2 regions of the Achromobacter sp. Root565 genome follow, and region 2 is predicted to be linked to the other one. Evidence: predicted binding sites of a transcription regulator. Region 2 holds the regulator's gene; the other holds the start of a gene.

Region 1 (9,275 bases), 890 kb from region 2:
CCCTTGGTGGACGAATAGTCAAGCAGCTTGGCGCTGCCGTTCAGGCCTGTGACCGAGCCCGTGTTGATGATGGCGTCGCCCGCCTTCAGGTGTTCAAGCGCCGCGCGCGCCATGTAGAAATAGCCGGTGATGTTGGTGCGCAGCGTCTTGTCCCATTTCTCGTCGCTGATTTCCGGCAGCGTTTCGGTGTGCAGCTGGTAGGCGGCGTTGTTGACCAGGATGTCGAGTTTGCCGAAGTGCTTGGCGACCTGCGCCACCGCTTCGTTGCAAAAGGCCGCGTCCTGCACATCGCCCGGAATCAGCAGGCATTGGCGGCCCTCGGCTTGCACCGCGCGGCTGGTCTCCTTGGCATCTTCGTGTTCGTCCAGGTACAGCACCGCGACGTCGGCGCCCTCGCGGGCAAACAGAACCGCGACGGCGCGGCCGATGCCGGAGTCGCCACCGGTGATGATGGCAACCTTGTCCTGCAGTTTGCCGCTGCCTTTGTAGCCGGGCGCCTGGTACTGCGGTTTGAGCAGCATGTCGGCTTCAACGCCTGGCTGTTCGTCCAGATGCTGGCCCGGCATGGGCGGCGTGGGATGCGGGCGGTCGCCGGTCTGGGCGCTTTTGGGTGTGCTCATGTTTTCTCCCATTGGGCGGCGCGGGATGCGCCTTGCGCCCGGGAGTCAAGCAAACGCCGTGCCCGGCGGCCGCGTCGAACGGTCTACTGGCGCCCGACAATGATGCCGAGCAGAAACGCCGCGCCCGCCGCAAGCCCGACCGCCTGCCAGGGGCGCGCGTGGATGTATTCCTCGGTGCAATCCAGAGTTTCGCGCATGAGGTCATGCGCGTTGTCGGACGCATCGCGCAGGCTTTGACGCGTGGCTTGAAGCTGGTCGCTCAAGCGCGCCTTCAAGGCCTCAAGGTCCGTTGCCGAGCTGTCGCTGAGCGTGGCTTCCAGCTCGTCGATCCAGCTTTCCGGATGCCGCGAGCGCCGGTAGGCGCCACGATCGTCGGGGCCGTTCTCGGGAAAGTCGGAAGGCATAGGGGTATTCGTCGTGGCCATCGAAAGCTCCTGACTGTCGGGCGGAAAATGCGCCGTCGCGGCCGGCCCGGGCGGCCGCGTGGCGGGGCGAGGCTTACGCCTCGACCATGTCTCGGCATGCCAGCGTGCAGGCGATGCAGGCGCCCGCGCAGATCTGGCATTTTTCGGATTCGTGCGTGGAGCACTGCCTGGCGCAAGCGTCGCAGACCAGCGCGCACAGGGTGCACAGCGCCTGCGCGAATTCGCCTTCGCGGGCCAGCATGGCCGCGCATAGCCGGCAAACCGCCGCGCAGTCGGTGCAAAGGGCGATGCAGGACCTGAGCTGCGCCGGGTTCTGCCGCAGGCAACTGGCGGCGCACTGGTCGCACGCCACTGCGCATTCATAGCAGGCTTGCACACATTGTTCGAAGTTTGGGTCTCGCATTGCATCTCCTTGTGAGCGGCCGAGGCCGCGCCGCCACACAAGTGCAGGGCGCCCGGCGGCACATCCGCTTGCAATTTGAAGGTCTTGACAGTTTTTCCCGCGGGCGAGGAACCGTAGGATGAAGGTTCGCAAAGGCAGGAGATCACCATGAAACCTTCGTCCGCACCCAAATCCACCCCGTCGGCGCGCGCCGACAAATCCGCGCAGGACAACGCTAAGATACTGCCGCCGAGTGGTCCCGTCGACGTGCCGAATCTACCGGATAAACCCGACGCCGACACGCCCGATGAGGCGGCGCGCGACAAACGCGAAGTGGTCGACAACAAGACCGAGTCGAACTGGGCCGACGGCTCCGCGCCGCAACCCCGCGCCAAGAACGCGCGGTCGTCGATTTTCTGATCAGTCATCGGCCGCCTGCTGGTCGTGAAGGAACGCGAGCAGGCGCCGCTCGTCGGCGCTGAGCCCGCGAGGACCCGCCGGGGCGGCTTTGCGGGCCGGTAACGTGCCGGTCAGGTAAGCCTCCATGATTGCGGGGTGCACATAGCACGCGCGGCAGACGGCCGGCGTGTTGGCCAGCCGTTTCGAGACTTCTTTGATCACGTCCACGGCCTCCTGCTTGGCGCGCCGCTCGTCGTCGGCCTGGCGCACCTGCAGCGCGGCATAGGCCATCACGGAGCCAGCCCAGGTGCGGTAGTGTTTCGCCGTGTATTCGCCGCCGCCCGCGTTGCGCAGATAGGCGTTGACCGCGCCCGAATCGACCGGATGCTTGGCCCCGTCGCTATCCAGATACTGAAATAGTTGTTGGCCGGGAATGTCCAGGCACTGCTTGATGATGCGCGCGACCCGCCGGTCGGTGACCGTCACGTCGTGCGCCACGCCGCTCTTGCCCTGAAAACGGAACCGGAAGCGGCTGCCGGCCACGGTCGTGTGCCGGCGTGTCAGCGTCGTGAGGCCATACGATTTGTTGGCTCGTGCGTCTTCGCGTCCGCCGATGCGGATCAGCGTGATCTCCAGCAGGCGCACCAGTACGGAGATCACCTTGTCCTGCGTGAGGCCGGGGATTTTCATGTCGCGTTCGACCTGGCGCCGGATGCCGGGCAGGGCGTGACCGAAGGACAGCAGGTTCTTGTATTTGGTGGCATCGCGCACCGCCGTCCAGTCCGGGTGGTACCGATACTGCTTGCGGCCCCGCGCGTCGCGCCCCGTGGCCTGCAGATGCCCATCTTTCAGCGGGCAGATCCATACGTTCTCGTAGGCCGGAGGAATGGCCAGAGCGTTGATGCGCTGGATTTCGGATTCGTCGGTGACACGAGCGCCGTTCTGATCCAGGTAATGAAACGTATGGGCGTTGACCCGCACGCGGGTGTACCCGGGTTGCGTGTCATCCACATAGGTCAGCGCCGCCTCTTCGACGGGCAGCGGATCCGGGTCCTTTTGCGTGCGGGTGCTCATTCAATCTCCGGGTGCGCGCGGTAGCGCCCGCATCCAGCACGCCGCGTTCCCGGCCGGGCCTCGCAGGGCGGACGGCGGGTTTGGGCACGGCGCTTGCTGAAGACCGGGTTGGTGATCGTGCCGCCGGTACCCACGCCGGGCCTGAGGCGCCGCCAGCGAGAGAATCTTCACAGGAGAGTGCAATGCAAACCGTCCTGCAATTACATGTGCCGCCGAAGCCGGACCCGATTCCGCCCGGCTCGCCGCCGGGCGATCTGCCCGTGGATCCGGATACCGATGAGCCGGACGTGGATCTTCCCCCGCTATCCCCGCCCGTCAAGGAAATCGTGCCGCCGAAAGACGCCTGACGCTACGCGCCTGAACAACTCGAATCAACAAAAACCAAGGAGTCATTATGTCGACCATCCTGCTGATCATCCTGATCCTGCTGCTTATCGGCGCCGTGCCCGCTTGGCCGCATAGCCGTGGCTGGGGCTACTACCCCAGCGGCCTCTTGGGCATCGTCGTAGTGGTGCTCATTGTGTTGCTGCTGATGGGACGCATATAGCGCCATGACACGCTGAAGGCCGCCGGATGCCTGCTAGCGTTCGGCTGGCCCCGTCAGGATGGACGCCAAGGGGCGCCCGTCCTGGCGCGTACGCCGCGTCGGGCGTAAGATTTGCGGGTTTCAGCAGCAACCTATACCCGCAGCCCCGACATGAGTATCCCCTTACTGATCCTGATCGACAGCGTTCGGGACTATCTTCCCGTCATTGAATCCAAGGGCTTTCGCCCGATCCTCGCCACCACCGACCAGACTCGCGCCCAGGCCATCCAGGACCATGGCGCCGATATCCGCGCCGTTCTGACCCGTGGCGCCACTGGCTTGCGCGCCGACGAGATGGCCGCGCTACCGCAATTGAGCATCGTGTGCTCGCTGGGCGTCGGCTATGAAAATATCGACCTTGCCGCAGCGCACACGCGCGGCATCCAGGTCACGAATGGTCCGGGCGCCAATGCCGTGTCCGTGGCCGACCACGCGATGGCGCTGCTGCTGGGCGCCGCGCGCCGGCTGCCGCAGGCCGACGCCTGGGTCCGGCAGGGGCACTGGAGCGGCTTCATGGGTCCGCAAGTCAGCGGCAAGCGTCTGGGCATTCTTGGGCTGGGCACGATCGGCCTGGAAATCGCCCGCCGGGGCGCCAATGGGTTTGGGATGAGCGTGGGGTACTACAACCGCCGCGCCCGCCCGGAATGCGGCTATACGTACTTCGACAATCCGCGCGCGCTGGCGGCTGAGTCCGATTTCCTGGTGGTGGCCACGCCCGGCGGCGCGGGCACGCATCATCTGGTGGACGCCGGCGTGCTGGAGGCGCTGGGTCCGGACGGGTATCTCATCAATATCGCGCGCGGCAGCGTGGTCGACACGGACGCGTTGATTGCCGCGCTGGCCGAGAAGCGCATCGCCGGCGCGGGATTGGATGTGGTGGACGGTGAACCGACCATTCCCGATGCGTTGAAGCGGCTGGACAACGTGGTCCTGACGCCGCATAGCGCGGGACGCTCGCCCGAAGCGGTGGCGGCGACCGTTGCTCTGTTTCTGGAAAACGCCACGGCGCACTTTGGCGGCAAACCCGTCCTGACGCCGGTGCGGGACGCGAGCCTCGTGGCGGCGTGAAGCCGCGCGGCCGTTTGCCGACGTGAACGTAACGTCGGCGGATGTGCCGATGTTGAATGCGCCGACGTCGCGTCCTTTGGGGGACGCGGCGTCGGCGTCTTTGCGGCTACGGTTCGGCCACCCCGTCAGTGCGAGAACATGATCGGCACGGTCATGCTCTTCAGAATGGACGCTGTGGCGCCGCCCATGGCCCATTCCCGGAACTTGCTGTGCCCGTACGCACCCATGACGATCAGGTCCGCGCTGTAATCCGCGGCGGCATTCAGGATGGTGCTGCCGACGCCGACGCCCTTGATGTCGCGGCGCACGTGGTCCGGCGCGGGAATGCCGTGCGCCACGCAATAGGTGGCCAGGTCTTCGAAGGGGATGGATTCGATGTTGCGGGTGGCCGCGCCTTCGTCCATGGTCAGCACGACCACGTGCGAGGCGCCCTGTAGCAGCGGGGTGGCGTCGGCCAGCGCGCGGGCGGCTTCGCGGCTGCCGTCCCAGCAGAGTAGGACGCGATCGCCGATGACCGGGAATTCGCCGCTGGACGGCACGACCATGACGGGACGGCCCGCGGTCAGCAGGGTTTGCTCGACGAATTCGTTTTCGTGCGCGGCCTCGACGTCGTCGCGGTTCTGCTGGCTGACGATGATGAGGTCGCTGGCACGGCCGTGCAGAGCGACGGTGGCGCTGGGCGAGGATTCGCCGGCGCGGACGACGGCCGGTACGTCTGCAGTGGCGGCGGCTTCCAGAAAGGCGTTTTGTACCTCGCCCCGGTTCTGCGCCTGCAGGTTTTTGATGATGTTGAGCGAGCGCGACATCATGACGGATTCGCCGTAGTAATACTGCGGCGGCGCGGAGCTGGCGTAGACCCCCACCAGTTCTGCCTTGTGGCGCTTGGCCAATTCCAGCGCGAGCGCGGTGCGGCGCTTGCAGTCAAACCCGTGGTCCAGGTGGACGGAAATGCGGCGGTACATGGAGGGCCTCCTTGGTTAAACAAGCCATGTCCGTATGGTTGCCGTTTAACCTGGGCTCCCCATTGATGCGCGTCAAGCCGGTTGGAGTTTCACCCCGCCGGCTCAATGCAAGCCGCTATTGCGGCGCCGGGTCGCGTTGCACGCGGTCGCGCAATTGGCGGATCTGCCGTGCCTGCTGCGCGATGCGGTCCAGCGGCGCGGCGAGCGCCGGCTCGGCGGCGGCGATGACCGCGGGCACGCCCAGGCCGCGTGCCTCGCGCACGGGGACCGGGCCTTCCGGATGCAGCACATGCGCCAGCACGGCGCCATAGTCCCGCAGGGCTGCCGCCGCAGGGGACTCGGGCGGCAGGGCTGGCTGGATTTCCAGCACAGTGCCCGCGGCCGTGATGCGGCGCATGGCGTTGAGCAGGTTCACGGCGGTGTCCACGTTCCGGTCGCGATGCACCGGATTCTGCTGGAGCCGCTGCAGGGACGCCTCGGCGTTGTCGGCCGACAGGCAGGCAAGCCGGCGCAGTCCCACGATGTCGCGGGAGGCGGCGGCGCCGCTCTTGTCCTGTGCCAGGGCCAGCGCGTAGTCCGCATGCCGCTGCAGCGCGCGCGTCAAGGCGCCGGCAAGCTGCCGCGGCTCTTTTTCCGGCCAGACCAGAAATCCCACGAGCAGCGCCAGAATGCCGCCCAGGACGCTGTTGAACGCGCGCAGCGCGGCGAGCGTGGGCTCGTAGATCTCGGGCTGCTGGATGTGGCTGACCAGGACGAACTGCGACGTCAAAAAGAAGGTGAAAAGCGCGTAATGGACGGTGCGCGCGGCGAACGTGCCCAGCGCGATGGGCAGGACCGCCAGCGCCACGGATAGGGGTGTGGTGAGCAAAAGTCCCAGCAACGAGGCGCCGATGGCGCCGGCCACACTGCCGACCACGCGCTCGACCGTGCGCTGCCAGGTCGTCGCAAAGTAGGGCTGCAGAATGAAAACCAGCGTTAGCGACATCCAGTAGCCGTGGTTGACGGCGAACGTCTTGGATAGCGCCACTGCAATGGTGGCGCCCACGCCAACACGCAGCGCGTGACGGAAGGCGTCGGATTCGAACCGCAGGTTCTGGCGCAGCGTGCGCCAGGCCTGCCGGGCGCCGCTCGCATCGCTTGCGCGGTGCGCGGGCGCGGCCGGGGTGGCGGCGAGGTCGAACAGGGATTGCGTGACCGCCTGCGCGGTGTGCAGCAGGCGGTCCAGCACCGGCACCACGGTGGCAAGGTCCGGCGCGTAAGCCATGGCGCCGCCGCGCAGGTCGCGCAGTCCGGCGTTGTAGTGGGCCAGGCGCTCGCGCAGGCACTCGGCCTGCTTGGCGTCGCTGACGTCGGAGGTGCTGGCGATGGCGTTGCAGACGCTGGCGTAGCGATGCAGCGCGTGCGACAGGTGCGCCCCGGCGCTGCGGCCCAGCCAGCGCGGGGCGTTGGATTCCAGCAGGTCGGCGGCGGCGACCAGTGCGATGAAGCTGTCCTCGGCGCTGTCCAGCAGATACAGCAGTTGATGGGCGCGGGCCCGGCGCGACGGGCGGGCGTCGAGCACCTCGCGGATCCGGACGCGGGCGGCTTCCAGGGCGGCGCGCTGGGCGCTGCGCTGCGGCCGGACGACGGCGCTCCAGGCTTGTGGCTCTGCCGCGGGCGCCAGGCCGGAGTACATGCGGGCCAGCGCATCGGAAAAGTCGGCGAGGCCCCGGTAGCAGTGGGCGACCGCATGGGTCGCGTCCTTCCAGGGCCGGCGGCGCCAGACAAGCGCCGTCATCAGGATCGCCCATACCGCGCCAGCCAGGAAGAACAGGGTGTACCAGAGGCTTTCCTGAAGCGTCGGCGCCGGCAGCTCGGCGGCCACGACAAAGCCGGCCGACAGCAGCGTGCCCACAATGGCGGCAGCGGGGCCCAGCACCCGCAATAGCCCGCCGAAGGTGCAGCAGACAAAGGTCAGCGGCAGCAGCAACCACAGATGCGACGCGCTGGCGCTGGCCAGCAGGCAGAACAGCGCGCCGATCAGGCCCAACGCCAGCATCGACCCGGCGCGCTTGCGCAAGGGGCCGCCAGGGTCGCCGAAGCAGGCCCAGAACGCCGCGATGGCGGTCCAGCCCAGGCGCGGCTCGTGGACCAGCACGGCGAGGATGACGGGAGCCGCGCTGATGGCGGCGGCTTGCAGGGCATCGAGCCACAGGACATTGCGCAGGGAGGCGCGCCAACGGGTAAGCAAACTAGTCACGCGGATGAAGTGCAGCGAAAAGAGGGCGGGCCAGGGCCGAAAGACGGCAACCCTACCATGTCGACAAGACAGTGGCAGGAGGATTCGGGGAAGGCCAGGCAACAAACCTGCAACGGGCGAACGAGCCGCCCGCAAAGCCGCGCCAAACATGAATTTGCGCACCTTAACACTGATGGTTACATGTGTGTGACTTTATGGCTCGGAGGGCGCAGAATGCGTCAATATCGTGTCCCGATCTGCGCCCGGACAGCGCAGGCAAGCCGTCGGGACACTACCGGAGCAAGCCATGTCAAATACTGAGTCTTGCCAAAATCCCGTGGTCAGCGACGCGGAAATCACGGCAATGATCACCGGCAGGGACGGGCTGCGAGTGCTCCTGCAACCGCAAGTCGACCTGCTGACCGGTCGCATCGTTTCCGCCGAAGCGCTGGTGCGCTGGCAGCACCCGCAGCTTGGCACTGTGATGCCTAACGATTTCATCCCTGCGGTAAATCGGCTCGGGCTGGACTGCATGCTGTTTGAACGCGTGTGCGTGCGGGTCATCGACGCGCTTCAGACGCTGCGCCGCGTTGGCGTCGCCGTGCCGCTGGCGATCAACGCGCCGGCCACCACGCTGTCGGAAATTCGCTGTGTCGACTTCCTGCTGGACCGCGTGCGGGCCGCGGAACTGCCGCCGTCGCTGGTGCGTGTGGAACTGACGGAAGACCAGCCCATACACGACCTGGACGTGCTGCGCGCATCTTTGCTGCGCCTGGAAGAGGCGGGCTGCGAAGTCAGCCTCGACGACTTCGGCACCGGCCACGCGTCGCTGAAGCTGCTGTCGGCGCTGCCGCTATCCGAAGTGAAGATCGACCAATATTTCGTCACGCGCATGCGCCGCAGCGCCGTGGCCTTCGAAGTCCTGCGTACCGCCGCGGAGCTGGCTACCCGCCTGGGTTGGCGCGTGGTCGCCGAAGGCGTGGAGAACGTTGCCGACATTCCCGCCCTGCGCGCGGCGGGCTGCCGCTACGGACAGGGGTTTTCGTTGGGTCGGCCCATGCCGCTGGACGAACTGATCCTGCGGCTGCGCACTCAGCGCGACGGCGGAGAGCCGCTGGCAGCGCCTGCCGCCTACGCGTCGTCGTGGCTGGACGCGTTCGATGGCCCCGGCCAGGATGCTGAAACCGGACGGCCCGCCGTGCACACGGCATTGCTCTAGCCCCTGTGCAACGGTAGTTTTTACCGATCGGCGCGGCATTTTGCGCCTTCCGCTTCCGTCCCCCAAGAATCATGTCTGGCGCTTCCCGTTGCGGGCGGCGTTGGGCACGCGGGTTGCTCTATGGTCTATGCGGAATATCTCCGCCTACTAGGAGACGTGTAATGGCCAACCAAAACCAACCCGACCAGCAGAAGCAACCGCAAAAGCAACAATCCCAGGAGAATCCTCGGGACCGTAACCAGCCGGGTCAGCAGCCCGGCCAAGCTGGCGAGCAGATGGAGAAAGACCGTAATCAGCAAGGTCAGACTTCAGATCAGCAAAA
Region 2 (9,275 bases):
CCGCGCGGCCATCTCCGACTACCTGGCCGGTTACGACGGGCGCCTGATGCGCTCGATGAAAAGCCTGTTGGGCAGCTCGCTCATCGACGGCTCGACGGAAGTGCAGGGCCGCTCCATCCCGTTTCGCGTGCTGCTGACGCGCTTCATCGCGGAATTGAAGGCGCGCGCCGAGACGGCCGCCGGACGCGGCTTTACCCGCGCCGTGCTGGGTCGTCCGGTGTTTTTCGTGGACGACCATCCTGCGTCTGACCAGACGGCGCAGGACACGCTGGAAGAGATCGCGCGCAACGTGGGGTTTACCGACATCGAGTTCCAGTTCGAGCCGATGGCCGCCGCTTTTCACTACGAGTCGCAGATCAGCCGCGAGGAGCTGGTGCTGGTGATCGACATCGGCGGGGGTACGTCGGACTTTTCGCTGATCCGGCTGGGTCCGGACCGCGCGGCCAAGCCGGACCGCCGCGACGACATCCTGGCTTATGGCGGCGTGCACATCGGCGGGGTGGATTTCGACAAGCAATTAAGCCTGGCGCACGTGATGCCGCTGCTGGGACTGGGCAGCCAATTGCGCAGCGGCAAGGATGTGCCGTCGACGCAATACGGCAACCTGGCCTGCTGGCACACCATCAACCAGGCTTATACGCGCAAGGCGGCCGAGCATTTTGCCTACATCCGCGCCGAGGCCGGTGATCGTCAGAAGATCGACCTGCTGCTGAACCTGGTGAAGGAGCGTGCGGGCCACTGGGTGGCGGTGCAGGTGGAAGAAGCCAAGATCGCGCTGTCCGAGGCGCCCGCCGCGCGTATCGACCTGTCGCGCGTCGCGCCGGACCTGGACGTCGAGGTGACGCGCCCGTCATTCGACGCGAGCGTGGAGCGCTTGATCGACAAGGTCGAAACCACCGTGGGCCAATTGCTGCGAGACGCCGGCGTGTCGACGGCGGATGTGGACACCGTGTTTTTCACGGGCGGCTCCAGCCGCGTGCCGCGCCTGCGCGAAAGCGTGTCCCGGCTGGTGCCCGAGGCGCGCAGCGTGGAAGGCGACCTGTTCGGCAGCATCGGCGCGGGTCTTGCACTGGACGCCGCGCGCAAGTTCGGCTGACCGGCCGCCGGCGGGGCGATGGTAAGCTGCCAGGCGTGCCGGCAACGGCCCGCCGCCCCTTCCAGTCCCTGATCCAGACGTCCTCATGACCCGACCCGCCGATACCCATCTCGTCGAAACGCTGCTTAAAAGCGAGGCGCCGTACGACGGCAGCTTCCTGAAGATTCGCCGCGACACCGTCAGCCTGCCCAACGGCCACACGGGCATCCGCGAATACGTGGTGCACCCGGGCGCAGTGGTGGTGATTCCGCTGCTCGACGACGGCACCGTCCTGCTCGAGCGCCAGTTCCGGTATCCCATCGGCCGCGTGATGACGGAGTTTCCGGCGGGCAAGCTGGATCCGGGCGAGGACCCGCTGGTGTGCGCCAAGCGCGAATTGCTGGAGGAAACGGGCTATACCGCCCGCCAGTGGGCCCACGCGGGCGCCTTGCACCTGGCCATCGCCTACTCCACCGAAATCATTCACATCTTCTTTGCGCGCGGCCTGCGGGCCGGCGAGCGTCAGCTTGATCAGGACGAATTCCTGGACGTCATCAGCAAGCGCCCGGAGGATGTGCTTGCGGCTTGCAGCCAGGGCGAGGTTACCGACGCCAAGACGCTGACCTGCGTGCTGTGGATGCAGAACGTGCTGTCCGGCGCCTGGAAGCTGGACTGGCAGGACAACGTCGCCTGAGGGCGAGCCTGACGCCGATGTGCTCGCACCCGGTTCTTGTCCAGCCCTCGGGCCTGCGCTTTGACGCGCCGGCTGGCACGTCCGTGCTGCTGGCAGCGCAGGCGGCGGGCATCAAGCTGCCCAGTTCGTGCCGCAATGGCACCTGCCGCGCCTGCATGTGCCTGATGATCGAGGGATCGGTCGTGTACGGCATCGAATGGCCCGGCCTGTCGCGCGACGAAAAGGAAGAGGGTTGGATCCTGCCCTGCGTGGCGCAGGCGACGTCGGCGCTGGAAATCGAGGCGCCCGGCGCCGCGTTGATCGAGACGGCGCCGGCCGCCGTTCGCCCGCTTACCGGCGCCAGGCGCTGACCGCGCCAAGAGGCAACAGGGCCACGGCCATCCCCGCGGCCATCCCCATCACCATTCCGAAAAAGGGCGCGGCGCCCAGCGCCTGCGCCGTCTGGACGCCAAGGCGCGCGCCCAGCACCATGCCGATGGCCATGAGGACCAGGCAGAGCACGCGGCTTGCCAGGGGCGTGTTGCCGCCTTGCGGCCCGGTCCAGGGCAGCAGCGCCGCCAGCGCCATCGCGGCAGAGCTGGCCGGCATCAGCACCACGTGCCGCCACGCCAATTGCGCCAGCGTTCCCGGCGCGCCGCATTCGCTGGCCAGCAGCGCCGCGGGTGTGCGCCACGTGTCCACCAGCAGTCCGGCGCCCATGGCCGCGAGGCAGGCCAGCCACAGGCCCGCCATGCCCGCCGAGGACGGCGGCTTAGCCGTGGCAGGCGTGGCGCGCGGCGTCGCCGTATCGGTCATGGTGGCGCACCCAGTCGCGCACGTCGAAATACGGGCCGTTCTCGTTGCGGCCCAGCGGCGCGATGTCGAGGTAGTTGTAGGCTCCCGCCAGGCGCTCCACGCCGCGTTCGAAGGCCGAGTAGGTGTGGAAGATCTCGCCGTCGGGATCACGGAAGAACGCGCTGGCTCCCGGGCGTTCCTCGACCGCGCCGTCCGCCTGCGGCACGGACGCTTCGAAGTCGAAATTGAAGTCGCTACCCGCTGACGAGTACCAATCAAACTGCCAGCCCATGCGGGCCTGGAAGGCGGCCAGTTGGGCATACGGCGCGCGCGAGACGGCCACGACCGTCACGTCGTGGTGCCGCAGGTGCATGAGCGCGCTGTCCAGGTGGTCGGCCAGGAGCGAGCAGCCCACGCATCCGTCCTCCCAGTCCGGACTGAACATGAAGTGATAGACGATGAGCTGGCGCCTGCCGTGGAACAGGGCATCCAGGCCTTGCATGCCGTGCGCGCCTTCGAAGGTGTAGGCCTTGTCCATCCGGACCCACGGAAGCGCCATGCGGTCGCGGGCCAGGGCGTCTGAAGCGTGGGTCAGTTCCTTCTCGCGCCGCAGCAGCGCCTCGCGCGCGACAGTCCATTCATGGCGGGATACGACGGGATGATCGGTTTGCATTGTGCGTCTCCTTTGCGAGCCGGGCCCTATGACCCGGGGGCATTGACAGATCGGGGGTACAGATCGGGGGTACAGATTCAACTGCGGCAGGTTCAGGCCTTGCCGGCCAGATGATCCGCCAGCCGGTCCATGGCGCCGGACCAGCCGTCCTCGTGGCTGTCTCGGGTGGCCTCGTCGACGAACGGCGTCTGCAGGAAGGCAAGCTCGGTGCCCCCGTCCGCCGAGGTGAAGTCCAACGTGATCAGTGAGGTTTCCTGCGGCGTGTCGCGCCACGCCCAGGTGAACACCAGCCGGCGATGTAGCGCGACTTCCTGGTAGCGGCCGCTGGCGTGGTGTTCCCCGCCGTCTGCGGTGATGAAGCCGACCTGATAGGCGCCGCCCACGCGCACGTCGGTCTCGGCCAGCAGCACGCGTTGCGTGCCCGCCGGGCCGAACCAGCGCATCAGCGCTTGCGGGTCGGTCCAGGCTCGCCAGACGCGTTCGACGGGGGCGTCGAAGCGTCGCTGGAGCCGCAGTTCGAGGGGGGAGATTCGGTTTTCCATGGATGGATTTCCTCTTCGTGATAGAGATATCGCGCCAGCGAATCCAGCTGCCCGGTCCAGAACCGTTCGTACCGCGCCAGCCAGCCGGCGGCGGCGCGCATGGGTTCGGGAGACAGCGTGCAGCTCACCACCCGCCCGTCCTTGGCGCGCGCGATCAGGCCGGCGTCTTCCAGCACCCGCAAATGCTTCATGAAGGCGGGCAGGGACATGGCGTGAGGCCGCGCCAGCGTGCTGACCGAGGCCGAGCCCTGTTCCAGGTCCGCCAGTACCCGGCGGCGTGTGCCATCCGCCAGCGCGGAGAAGATGGCATCGAGAGCGTCATCATTTAACTTAACCATAAGGTTAAGTTTTAGGCCTGCCGCAAACCCGTGTCAAGCCGGATGGCTTGGGAATTTCCCTAGGGATGAGGCGGGCTTATTTGCCGCGCGGCTTGATGATGTCGCAGGCCGCGGCAGTGCTGCTGGCCCGGGCGTCGCTGGCCAGCAGCGCCCGCACGCCGCAGATTGACCCGAACATGCGCTTGCCGTCGTGGCCGACGCCGCCGACCTCGAAGGCGGTGTGACGCAGGGGGACGGGCTTGGCGCCGCGGGTAGCCAGCACGTGTTCGTACTGGACATAGCCCGTGCCGCGCGCCAGCCGCGTGGCGCCCTGGGCTTCGGCGCCGCAGGCCTTGTCCAGCAGCCGGTGCTCGGGGTTGTTGTCCGCGCCGCCCAGCAGGTAGACCACATCGCGCGACGCGTAACGCACGAAAAGGCGGGAATCATCGGATTCGCGGGCGTAGGCGGGCAGCTTGTCGGTGCCGTACTTGTACTGGTTGTAGGTGGGGCAGATGCCGCGCTCGTACGGCGCGTAGCCCTTGCCGTCGGCGCGTGGCCGCTCGTTGGTCAGGTACAGATAGGAAGACGGGTTGGCGACGACGTAGCGCATGGCCAGGCCGTCGCGGCGCAGCACCCCGTCCACGTTGTTCAGCACCGCATACCGATGCACCAGTTGCGCGCCGGCCGAATGACCGGCCAGTACGAGACCGGTAAGAGCTGGCAGGCGCTTGCGGTCGTTCAGGCTGCGCAGCAGGTCGTCCAGGACCTGAAACGAAGTGACGGGCGCAGGCCGGCCGGTGGCCTGGACGCTTTCCTGGCCGTCTTCCCAACTGGCCTTGCGCCAGGCCGCCATACCCGAGAAACCCGAGTCGATCGACCCGGAAAACCGCGGGGCAAGAACCAGCGTGTCGCTCGCGCGCCCGGGATCGGCGGCCACCAGCGCGGCGGCGGTTTCGTAGTAGTTGTCGGCGTCGCGCTTGACGCCGTGGATGACGATGAGCACCTGCTTGATGCCGCGCAGGTCGTCCTTGGCCAGATCCCGGTTGGCGTAGACCGGCATCTTGTACCGGTGACCGGGCCGGCCCAGTTCAACGGCCTGCCAGCGCAGCGGCGCCGCGCGCTTGGGCGCGGGCGTGGCTTCGTCGTAGTCGTAGGGGTCGGGCAGCGGCGTTTGCGCGCGCGCGGCGCCGCACGCGAGCATGGCGACGACGGCAAGCGATGCCGCCAGCGCGGTGCGGGACAGGGAAGTGGCAGGCGGGCGTCGCATGGCGCGGCGACCGCTCAGCAGCTTTCGTGTCCCAGCAGTTGCTTGAGCGCGGGCAGGTCCAGGATGCGGACTTCGCGCTGGTTGATCTTGATGAGGCCGTCGCGGGCAAATCGCGAGAACAGACGGCTGACCGTTTCCAGCGTCAGGCCCAGGTAGTTGCCGATTTCTTCGCGGCTCATGCGCAGTACGAACTCGGTGGACGAATAGCCCAGCGAGGCATAGCGCTGCGACAGGTTCAAGAGGAACGCGGCCAGGCGCTGTTCCGACCGCATGGACCCCAGCGAGGCCAGCATTTGGTGCGAGCGGGTGATCTCGCGGCTCATGAGGCGGCGGAACTGCTGTTGCAGTGACGGCAGGTGCGACGCGACGCGATCGACTTCGTTCAGGCGGATGACGCAAACCTCGGAGTCTTCGAGCGCCACGGCGGCCGACACGTGCTTGCCGTCCAGCATGCCGTCCATGCCGACGATTTCGCCGGGCAGATGAAAGCCGGTGATCTGGATCTGGCCGGTGGCGTCTTCAAGCTGCGTCTTCAGGCTGCCGAAGCGCACGCCATAGACGGCGTCGAGCGGATGATCCAGCGAATAGAGCGTCTTGCCTTTTTCCACGCGGACGCGCTCTTTAACCAGTTCGTCCAGCTTTTCGACTTCGGCGGCTGCCATGCCCACGGGAACGCAGACGTGACCCAGCATGCACGTGGAACAGTGGGCGGCATCAGGGGCAATGGGGACCCGTTTTTGCATACGATGACCTTTAGAGTGCCCATTGCGCGGCGGGCGCCGGAACGGGTGTGAAGCACGAGACAGGCATCTATTGTAGTCCGTTGTTACTACGGGTGTCTTACCGGGCGTCCTGCTTTGTTCTGGAAAGGCGGTGAGCGATCCAGTCGTCCCCCGCAATATCGACCGCCGCGGCCCGCAGCGCGGGGTCGATCGGATAGTACGCGCAGGGCAGAAGACCCGTCGCGCCGGGGCCTTCCAGGCGGGCGGAAACCGTCCGGCGCACGAAGCAGCCGGGCTTGCCGGGCTCGTATTCCTCGATCTCGTCCATCAGGGCAATCAGCGCCGGATCCACCCGGTAGACATCGCCGCGTACGCGCCGTCCGTCGTCCACGGGGATCAGGCCGGGCCAGTCGCCGAAATCGACCAGCATGCCAGGCACGCTGGCCGGTCCGACGTGGCTGGCGGCCGGCAAGCCGCGCGCCTCGGCGGCGCGGGCAAGATCGTTGATTTCGCCGGCCCGTAGGGTGCCGTACACAAAAACGTATATGCTCATTGCTCTGTTTGCTGGTGCACGTCGAAGAAAACCATGAGGGCCGCCGGGTGTTGAAATTGTCCCATCCGGCCACATATTCAGGTTATCGAGCCAGCCGGCACGGATCGGTCAGGCTCCCCACAAGCCAATACGACCATTATGCGATTCGACAAACTGACGACCAAGTTCCAACAAGCGCTGGCGGACGCGCAAAGTCTCGCCGCCCGCAACGACCATCCCTACATCGAACCCGTCCACGTGCTGTCCGCCCTGCTGTCGGATGCTGACAGCGGTGCAGGCAGTCTGCTGGCGCGTGCCGGCGTGGCGGTCAACCGCCTGGGCCCGGCGCTGGAGTCCGCCCTGAAGGGGCTGCCGCAGGTGCAGGGAGAAGACAACGTCCAGGTGGGCCGCGACCTGCAGGGCGTGCTGACCCGCACCGACAAGGAAGCCGCCCGCCGCGGCGACACCTACATCGCCAGCGAACTCTTTCTGCTTGCACTGGCCGACGACAAGGGTGAGGCCGGCCGCATCCTGCGCGATGCGGGCCTGCAGAAAAAGGCCCTTGAAGCCGCGATCGACGCCGTGCGCGGCGGCGAGAACGTCTCGGGCGCGGAAGGCGAGGCCAACCGCGAAGCCCTTTCCAAATACACGCTGGACCTGACCGAGCGCGCCCGGCAGGGCAAGCTGGATCCGGTCATCGGCCGCGACGACGAAATCCGCCGCACCATCCAGATCCTGCAGCGCCGCACCAAGAACAACCCCGTGCTGATCGGCGAACCCGGCGTCGGCAAGACCGCCATCGTCGAAGGCCTGGCGCAGCGCATCGTCAACGACGAAGTGCCGGAAAGCCTGCGCGGCAAGCGCGTGCTGTCGCTGGATCTGGCGGCGCTGCTGGCGGGCGCCAAGTTCCGCGGCGAATTCGAGGAACGCCTGAAGGCCGTGCTGAAAGAGCTGGGCCAGGACGACGGCCGCAACATCGTGTTCATCGACGAGCTGCACACCATGGTGGGCGCGGGCAAGGCCGAAGGCGCGATGGACGCGGGCAACATGCTCAAGCCGGCGCTTGCGCGCGGCGAGTTGCACTGCATTGGCGCCACCACGCTCGACGAATACCGCAAGTACATCGAGAAGGACGCGGCGCTTGAGCGGCGCTTCCAGAAGGTGCTGGTCGACGAGCCCGATGTGGAATCCACCATCGCCATCCTGCGCGGCCTGCAGGAACGCTACGAAATCCACCACGGCGTCGAGATCACCGACCCGGCCATCGTCGCGGCCGCCGAGCTGTCGCACCGCTACATTACCGACCGCTTCCTGCCCGACAAAGCCATCGACCTGATCGACGAGGCCGGTGCGCGCATCCGCATGGAGATCGACTCCAAGCCGGAAGTGATGGACAAGCTGGACCGCCGCATCATCCAGCTCAAGATCGAGCGCGAGGCCGTCAAGAAGGAAACGGACGACGCGTCCAAGCGCCGCCTGGGCGTCATCGAGGACGAGCTGCAGAAGCTGCAGCGTGAATACAACGACTTCGAGGAAATCTGGAAGGCCGAGAAGGCCGCGGTGCAAGGCACGCAAGCCATCAAGGAAGAGATCGACAGCGTGCGCGCCGAAATGGCGGAGCTGCAGCGCAAGGGCCAATTCGACAAGCTGGCCGAGCTGCAGTACGGCAAGCTGCCGGACCTTGAAGCGCGCCTGAAGGCCGCCGAGGTGGGCGCCGCCGAGGCCGCCGAAAACGCCGAAGGCGACGAGTCGCGTCCGCGCCTCTTGCGCACGCGTGTCGGCGCCGAGGAAATCGCGGAAGTCGTGTCGCGCGCCACGGGCATTCCCGTGTCGAAGATGATGCAGGGCGAGCGCGAGAAGTTGCTGCACATGGAAGAGTTCCTGCACAAGCGCGTGGTGGGCCAGGACGAGGCCGTGCGCCTGGTGTCCGACGCCATCCGCCGTTCGCGTGCGGGTCTTGCGGATCCGGCCCGCCCGTATGGCTCGTTCCTGTTCCTGGGCCCCACCGGCGTGGGCAAGACCGAGCTGACGCGCGCGCTTGCCGAGTTTCTGTTCGATTCTGAGGAGCACATGATCCGCATCGATATGAGCGAGTTCATGGAGAAGCATTCGGTGGCGCGGCTGATCGGCGCGCCGCCGGGATACGTGGGCTACGAAGAGGGCGGCTACCTGACCGAGGCCGTGCGGCGCAAGCCCTACAGCGTGGTGCTGCTCGATGAAGTCGAAAAGGCGCACCCGGACGTGTTCAACGTGCTGCTTCAAGTGCTGGACGACGGCCGCCTGACCGATGGCCAGGGCCGCACGGTGGACTTCCGCAATACCGTGATCGTCATGACGTCGAACCTGGGTTCGCACCATATCCAGACGCTGGCTGGCCAGCCGTACGACGTGGTCAAGGAAGTGGTGTGGGATGAACTCAAGCAGACGCTGCGGCCTGAGTTCCTGAACCGCATCGACGAAGTCGTGGTGTTCCATGGCCTGGAAGCGCAGCACATCGAGTCCATCGCCCGCATCCAGCTTCGCCGTCTGGGCGAACGCCTGGAAAAGCAGGAGATGCGGCTGGAGGTCACGGAACCGGCGCTGGCGGAACTGGCCCGCTCCGGCTTCGATCCGGTGTTTGGCGCACGGCCCTTGAAGCGTGCGATCCAGCAGCAGATCGAGAACCCGGTGGCGCGCCTG

Evidence for each region. Region 2 encodes FNR, which switches genes on or off when oxygen is low (the NO sensors DNR and NnrR bind a similar motif). Its sites were predicted from a motif close to TTGATNNNNATCAA; they were not measured.
Region 1: the regulator FNR is predicted to act here: its motif matches at 5,579-5,592, upstream of ASD71_RS06205 (universal stress protein).

Annotation. Positions count from the first base shown of each region.
Region 1 covers NZ_LMGO01000001.1:1,369,131-1,378,405, forward strand. The annotation lists gene ASD71_RS06175 (SDR family oxidoreductase) at 1-620, opposite strand, end outside; gene ASD71_RS06180 (YqjD family protein) at 704-1,024, opposite strand; gene ASD71_RS06185 (four-helix bundle copper-binding protein) at 1,119-1,448, opposite strand; gene ASD71_RS06190 (hypothetical protein) at 1,596-1,847, shown strand; gene ASD71_RS06195 (DNA topoisomerase IB) at 1,848-2,900, opposite strand; gene ASD71_RS28170 (hypothetical protein) at 3,083-3,247, shown strand; gene ASD71_RS27475 (DUF3309 family protein) at 3,295-3,447, shown strand; gene ASD71_RS06200 (2-hydroxyacid dehydrogenase) at 3,598-4,554, shown strand; gene ASD71_RS06205 (universal stress protein) at 4,680-5,516, opposite strand; gene ASD71_RS06210 (FUSC family protein) at 5,632-7,755, opposite strand; gene ASD71_RS06215 (EAL domain-containing protein) at 8,042-8,953, shown strand; gene ASD71_RS28175 (hypothetical protein) at 9,115-9,275, shown strand, end outside.
Region 2 covers NZ_LMGO01000001.1:2,257,059-2,266,333, reverse strand. The annotation lists gene ASD71_RS10160 (Hsp70 family protein) at 1-1,096, shown strand, start outside; gene ASD71_RS10155 (NUDIX domain-containing protein) at 1,182-1,769, shown strand; gene ASD71_RS10150 (2Fe-2S iron-sulfur cluster-binding protein) at 1,787-2,119, shown strand; gene ASD71_RS10145 (hypothetical protein) at 2,100-2,564, opposite strand; gene ASD71_RS10140 (thioredoxin family protein) at 2,521-3,216, opposite strand; gene ASD71_RS10135 (SRPBCC domain-containing protein) at 3,309-3,758, opposite strand; gene ASD71_RS10130 (helix-turn-helix transcriptional regulator) at 3,659-4,096, opposite strand; gene ASD71_RS10125 (hypothetical protein) at 4,173-5,342, opposite strand; gene fnr (fumarate/nitrate reduction transcriptional regulator Fnr) at 5,357-6,085, opposite strand; gene ASD71_RS10115 (gamma-glutamylcyclotransferase) at 6,183-6,617, opposite strand; gene clpB (ATP-dependent chaperone ClpB) at 6,756-9,275, shown strand, end outside.